DNA from 2 places in the Bradyrhizobium sp. NBAIM01 genome. Region 2 is predicted to be linked to the other one. Evidence: predicted binding sites of a transcription regulator. Region 2 holds the regulator's gene; the other holds the start of a gene.
What was found. The regulator PhoB, encoded in region 2, activates phosphate uptake and scavenging genes when phosphate is short. The targets are predictions, from matches to a motif close to TGTCATNNANCTGTCAT.

Region 1: phnC (phosphonate ABC transporter ATP-binding protein) is a predicted target of PhoB. The motif match lies at 2,006-2,022, and genes of this name have one in related genera.

What each region holds. Positions count from the first base shown of each region.
Region 1 is NZ_JADYVU010000007.1:176,831-180,188, reverse strand. Features, by position in the region: gene phnE (phosphonate ABC transporter, permease protein PhnE) at 1-38, opposite strand, end outside; gene phnD (phosphonate ABC transporter substrate-binding protein) at 106-1,014, opposite strand; gene phnC (phosphonate ABC transporter ATP-binding protein) at 1,090-1,905, opposite strand; gene I6F31_RS23055 (chloramphenicol acetyltransferase) at 2,080-2,751, shown strand; gene I6F31_RS23050 (alpha-D-ribose 1-methylphosphonate 5-triphosphate diphosphatase) at 2,748-3,358, shown strand, end outside.
Region 2 is NZ_JADYVU010000002.1:822,074-825,431, reverse strand. Features, by position in the region: gene pstB (phosphate ABC transporter ATP-binding protein PstB) at 1-233, shown strand, start outside; gene phoU (phosphate signaling complex protein PhoU) at 245-961, shown strand; gene phoB (phosphate regulon transcriptional regulator PhoB) at 984-1,691, shown strand; gene I6F31_RS10270 (GcrA family cell cycle regulator) at 2,004-2,516, opposite strand; gene I6F31_RS10265 (aspartate aminotransferase family protein) at 2,976-3,358, shown strand, end outside.

The DNA.
Region 1 (3,358 bases), on a different contig from region 2:
AGCCTGGCTTCCGGAAATTCGGGAACTGCTGTTCGCATGGGATGTTCGCGAGAGCCGACGGGCAGATCTTGCGATCTGCCCGACTTGTCCAACCCTTCGTTTCCCTCAGGATTTCTGCTTGCGAATGCTGTCGACAAACTTGGTCAGTTCGATCACGGCGTCATACGCCTTGTGGCCGACCTCGACGTAGGGCAATTGCTTCCCCTCGTAAATCTTGTCGAAAGCCGCCTTGTCCTTCACCGCAATTTCCAGCACTGCTTTCTTGATCGCCGCCTTGAGGTCGTCAGGCAGGCTGCTGAGATAGGCCATCGGCGAGTTCACGATCTGCTCGGACTTCATGATGATCTTGAAATCAGCGGCCTTCGCCATGCCCTTCCGTTCCATCCGGAGCAGGTTCGATTCCTTCTCGTCGTTCCACCAGTTGAACGCCGCGTCGCAGGTGCCCTGGGAAAGCCCGATCACCGCGTTTTCATGGCTCCCCGAATAGACCACCTTGGCGAAGAACTTTTCCGGGTCGATGCCCATCTTGTTCATCGCGAAACGCGGCACGTTGTTGCCGGAAGTCGAATTGGGATCGACGAGGCAGAGGTTCTTGCCTTGCAGGTCCTTAATGTCCTTGTAGCTCGAATCGCTTTTGACATAGAGAACCGAGTAATAGCCTTTGGTGCCGTCGCCGTTCACCTCGATCGCGAACGGTTCGACCTTCGCGCCAATGATGTAGGCACGCGCGTAGGACGCCGGGCCGTACATCGCAATGTGAATGTTTCCTGCACGCTGACCTTCGATCACCGCGGCGTAGTCGTTGGCGATGCGCAGCGTGACCTTGGTTCCAAGCTCGCGGGACAGGTACTCCGTCAGAGGCGTCCAGCGGTTGGTGGTGCCGGAGGCATTCTCGTCGGGGACTTTTGCGAAGATCAACTCAGGATATTTTGCCTTCCAGTCCTGCGCCGCAGCGGCTGAAACTGAAAATGCCAGGGCCGCCGCAGCGGCAACGATCGTACGACGGTCTATCATGACGTCTCCCATTTCAAGGTTATGAAACTGTCGAGTTCCGGCTCTACGACCAGGCTCGATTTAAAGAAGCAGCGATCAGGCCACGGCAACCGTGCGGAGGGCAGGAACTGCCGTGCCGACCGATGCATCCGCGGGCGCAACATCCATGACTTCATTCGCCTCGAGATCGTACAGCTCGCGCGCGATATGATCGGTCAAGGCCGCCGGCGCGCCGTCGAACACCACCCGCCCCGCGGCCATCCCGATCAGGCGGTCGCAATAGCTGCGGGCGAGATCGAGCGAATGCAGGTTGCAGAGCACGGTGATACCGAAATGCTTGTTGATGCGCAGAAGCGCATCCATCACGATCTTGGTGTTGCGGGGATCGAGCGAGGCGATCGGCTCGTCGGCAAGGATAATGTCGGGCTGCTGAACCAGCGCCCGCGCGATCGCCACGCGCTGCTGCTGACCGCCCGAGAGCTGGTCGGCGCGCTGGGCCGCGATGGCAGCCATGTCGAACTGCTCGAGCGCCGACATCGCGATGGCCTTGTCTTCTTCGGGCCAAAGCTGCAGCAGCGACCGCCATGTCGGCACCGTCGACAGCCGCCCCATCAGCACATTGGTGAGGACGTCGAGCCGGCCGACGAGGTTGAACTGCTGAAAAATCATCGCCGACCGCGCACGCCACTGCCGCAGCTCCTTGCCGCGCAGCGCGGTGACGTCGACGCCTTCGAACAGGATGCGGCCTTCGGAGGGCTCGATGAGGCGGTTGATGGACCGCAGCAATGTCGACTTGCCGGCGCCGGATCGCCCGATCACCCCGACGAAGCCGCCAGGGGAAACTTGAAACGAAGCATCGTCCACAGCGGCCTTCGCGCCGAAGCGACACGTCAGGCCTTCAACCACCAGCATCGAGGGGCTCCAGAGTAGCTGGAGCCAACCGCTAACGCCCGTGGTTAACACTTGTGTGACAAGGCTGCTGCAGTGCGGCCATCCTACGCACGTCATCCCCTGTCATCTCATTGTCACGACACCGTCATCCGGCCGCTCGAAGAAAGACGCCCGCCCTCGCACTTCGGATGCAACATGGCCGCCAAAGCTCTTTCGGTTCAGCCGACCGTCGATCCCTCGGCCAAGCTGCATGAGACCAGGCTTGGCGCCTACACCGAAGTCGGCGCGCGCACGATCCTGCATGAAGTCGCGATGGGCGATTATTCCTATGTCGTGAACGATGCGCAGATCACCTACGCCACCATCGGAAAGTTCTGCTCGATCGCGGCGATGACCCGCATCAATCCCGGCAACCATCCGATGCATCGCGCCACTCAGGCGCATTTCACTTACCGATCCAGCGCCTATTTCGAAGGTGAGAGCGACGATCTCGAGTTCTTCGACTGGCGCCGCCGGCATCACGTTCATATCGGCCATGACGTCTGGATCGGCCATGGCGCGATCGTGCTGCCGGGCCGCAACATCGGCACCGGCGCGGTGATCGCCGCCGGCGCGATCGTCACCAAGGACGTGCCGGCCTACAGCATCGTCGCCGGCAATCCGGCCCGCATCGTGCGGCGGCGATTCTCGGAGGAGATCGCCGGACGGCTCGCAAGGCTTGCTTGGTGGGACTGGGATCACGACAAGTTGCGCGAGGCGCTGCCCAATTTCCGCAAGCTCGGGATTGAAGATTTCCTCTCGTCATACGAAGCAAAAGCGAGCTCACTCGCCAATTCTCCTGCCAGCAAACGAAGCGCGGTCGCGTGACAGACATATTCATCGAAGGCGGCCGGGCCCTGATCGGCGCCGAGCTCGTCGAAACCTCCCTTCTCGTCTCCGGAACAGACATTGCAGAGGTCGACGCCTCTCGCGGCCGGGCGCGGCTGGCGCTGGATGCCCGTGACCTGCTGGTGCTGCCCGGCATCGTTGATCTGCATGGCGATGCCTTCGAGCGCCAGATGATGCCGCGCGCCGGCGTCGACTTTCCGATCGACGTCGCGCTCGCCGACAGCGACCGCCAGGCGATCAGCAACGGCATCACTACCGTGTTTCACGCCACAACCTGCTCGTGGGAGCCGGGCCTGCGCAGCGCCGACAATGCGCGCGGTCTGATGGAGGCGATCGAGCGGCAGCGTCCTCAATTCGCCGCCGACACCCGCTTCCACCTGCGGCACGAGACCTTCAATCTCGATGCCGAAGCGGAGATCGCACAGTGGCTCAGCGAGGGCCGCGTCGACCTGTTCGCCTTTAACGATCATATGGACGGCGTCGTTGCCGACATCTCCAACCCACGCAAGCGCAACCGCATGATGGAGCGCACCGGTCTGTCGAGCGACGAATTCGACCGGCTGGTCGAGCGCGTGGTCTCGCGCGC
Region 2 (3,358 bases):
GCTCGGCGCTCGACCCGATCTCGACCGCCAAGGTCGAGGAGCTGATCCAGGAATTGTCCGAGAACTACACGATCGCGATCGTCACCCACAACATGCAGCAGGCGGCGCGCGTTTCCGACAAGACCGCCTTCATGTATCTCGGCGAGTTGATTGAGTTCGACGACACCAGCAAGATCTTCACGTCGCCGAGCGATCGGCGCACGCAGGATTACATCACCGGCCGGTTCGGCTGAGGAGACGGAACATGGGTTCTGAACATACCGTAAAGGCTTTCGACAGCGACCTTCAGGAGCTCACCCGCCTGGTCGCCGAGATGGGCGGCATCGCCGAGCGCATGATCGTCGATTCCGTCGACGCGCTGATCCGCCGCGACGTCGCGCTCGGCCAGCGCGTCGTCGCCACCGACGTCGAGCTCGACGCGCTGCAGAAGCGCATCGAGGAGCGCGCCGTGCTCACCATCGCCCGCCGCCAGCCGATGGCCGTCGACCTGCGCGAGATCGTCGGCGCGATGCGCGTTGCGACCGATCTCGAGCGCATCGGCGATCTCGCCAAGAACATGGGCAAGCGCGTCGCGGCGCTGGAGACGGATTTCCATCCGCTCAAGCTGTTCCGCGGCCTGGAGCACATGACCGACCTCGTGCAGCAGCAGGTCAAGTCGGTGCTGGACGCCTATGCCGCGCACGACCTGCCGGCGGCGATGGCGGTGTGGAAGGGCGACGAAGAAGTCGACGCCATCTGCACCTCGCTGTTCCGCGAGCTCCTCACCTACATGATGGAGGATCCGCGCAACATCTCGTTCTGCATCCACCTGATGTTCTGTGCCAAGAACATCGAGCGGATCGGCGACCACGCCACCAACATCGCCGAGACCGTGTTCTACATGATCGAGGGCCAGGCGATCACCGACAAGCGGCCGAAGGGCGACATGACGACCTTCGCCACGACGGTGCCGAACACCTGACGACTTAAGGAGCTACGACCACATGGGCGCACGCATTATGGTGGTTGAGGACGAGGAAGCTCTCACCGAGCTTCTTCGCTACAACCTCGAAGGCGACGGCTATGACGTCGAGACGGTGATGCGCGGCGATGACGCCGACACCCGCCTCAAGGAGCACATTCCCGATCTGATCGTGCTCGACTGGATGCTGCCGGGCCTGTCAGGCATCGAGCTGTGCCGGCGGCTTCGGACCCGCCCCGAGACCAAGCAGCTGCCGATCATCATGCTCACCGCGCGCGGCGAGGAGAGCGAACGGGTGCGCGGGCTCGCGACCGGCGCGGATGATTATATCGTCAAGCCGTTCTCGGTGCCGGAGCTGCTTGCGCGCGTGAAGGGCCTGCTCAGGCGTGCGAGTCCCGAGCGCCTCGCCACCGTGCTCGCCTATGGCGATATCGAGCTCGACCGCGACAAGCGCCGCGTGGCGCGCTCGGGCCGGCCGATCGATCTCGGTCCGACCGAATATCGCCTGCTGGAGTTCTTCCTGGAGCATCCCGGCCGCGTGTTCTCGCGCGAGCAGCTGCTCGACAGCGTCTGGGGCCGCGACATCTACATCGACGAGCGCACCGTCGACGTCCATATCGGCCGCCTGCGCAAGCTGCTCAATCTTGGCCGCGAGCAGGACCCGATCCGCACCGTCCGCGGCGCCGGCTACGCGCTGGACGATCGCTTCGCGAAGGCTGAGCAGACGTAAGGCGCCAGCGACAGCTGGTTTGGCGAACTGCGGCGCCGATCTCGGCCGTCATCCCGGGGCGCGCGCAGCGTGAGCCCGGGATCTCAGCGCGAGCGCTTGCGCTCTTCGCGATTAGCCACAGGACGTGGTTTGGCGAAGACTCGGAGTGACCATCTCGCGCAACGATTGCGCCCCGCGGTTATGGATCCCGCATTCGCGGGGATGACACCGAGCGATTGGGAGCCGTCATCGTGTGACGGCTGCAGTCTTGGCGATCAAGCTTGGCGATCAAGCTTGGCGATCAAAGCTTGGCGATCAGGGAATTCCGCAAGCTCACCGCGTGCCCGGTTTCGGTGCTGCGCGACGGCGATCCGCTGCGGGCTGATAGGCCACGCGCGAATGCTGGGCACAATAGGGCAGGCCGGAGAGCGCCTTGCCGCCGCAGAAGAAGAAATCCGGGCTCGAGGGATCGCCGACCGGCCAGTGGCAGGTCGCCTCGTTCAATTCCAGCAGCGACAGCCGCTGGCTCATCGGCACCACGTTGTCGTAGGTAACCGGCTCGGCTTCCAACTCGACCTCGAAGGCCTGCGCCAACGCGGTGTTGCCGCGCGCGACGGGGCGGGTCACCCGCATCATATGCTGCGCGGGCCGTGCCTTGCGCGGCCGCGGCGCTGCCGATGAAGGGCTCTTGGCGCGGCCGGACAGGCCGAGCCGGTGCACCTTGCCGATCACGGCATTGCGGGTCACATTGCCGAGCTCCGCCGCGATCTGGCTGGCCGAAAGTCCGGCCTCCCAGAGCTTCTTCAGCTGCTCGACGCGATCATCGGACCAGGTCAAAACCGTCATTGCACCCTTTCCCTCGCTGCGCGCCTGCCATCCTGGGGCCTTCGCAGCGAATGCTTTAGCCTTGAAAAACCCGTGCCGTCAGAATCCCTTAAGGCTCGCCGGGCGCGCTCAAGACGCCCGAACGTTTACGCCGGTACATGAGGACTTCTGGGATCAGAACTGCTGCACGAGATGTCGTATCTGACAGTCCAAACGCTACAATATGGCGTGACTCCCGCGCAAGAGTCCGCCGACTCGCTTCCACATGTTCCGTGGTGAAAAACCCGCAAAATCGGCACCGCAAGACTACGGAATCAGCGTTTCGCGAGGCTTTCCGGGCGGCATTGACACCCGTCTTGCCAGGCATAAGATAGTGCCACGTGCCGCCCTTAAAAGGCGGCACGTTTCGTTTTCCGGGGCCGGTCGATGGTGCGTCGCGCAATGCATGCCTCACACCGTCCGCAACATTCAAGTGACGTCATGACTAACAGCGCAGCGCCGCATTTGCTCCCCGTTTTCGCCAGGGCCGACCTCGGTTTCGAGCGCGGCGAAGGCTGCTGGCTGATCGCGACCAACGGCGATCGCTATCTCGATTTCACCTCGGGTGTCGCGGTGAATGCGCTCGGCCATGTCCATCCCGCGCTGGTCAAGGCGTTGCAGGAGCAGGCGACCAAGCTCTGGCACATGTCGAACCTGTTCCAGAGCCCTGACGGCGAGAAGCTCGCAAGCCGCCTCTGCAATGAGAGCTTTGCGGACTTCGTGTTCTTCTGCAATTCCGGCGCCGAGGCGCTGGAAGGCGTGATCAAGCTGGTGCGCCACCATCACTTCTCCAAGGGGCATCCGGAACGTTACCGCATGATCAC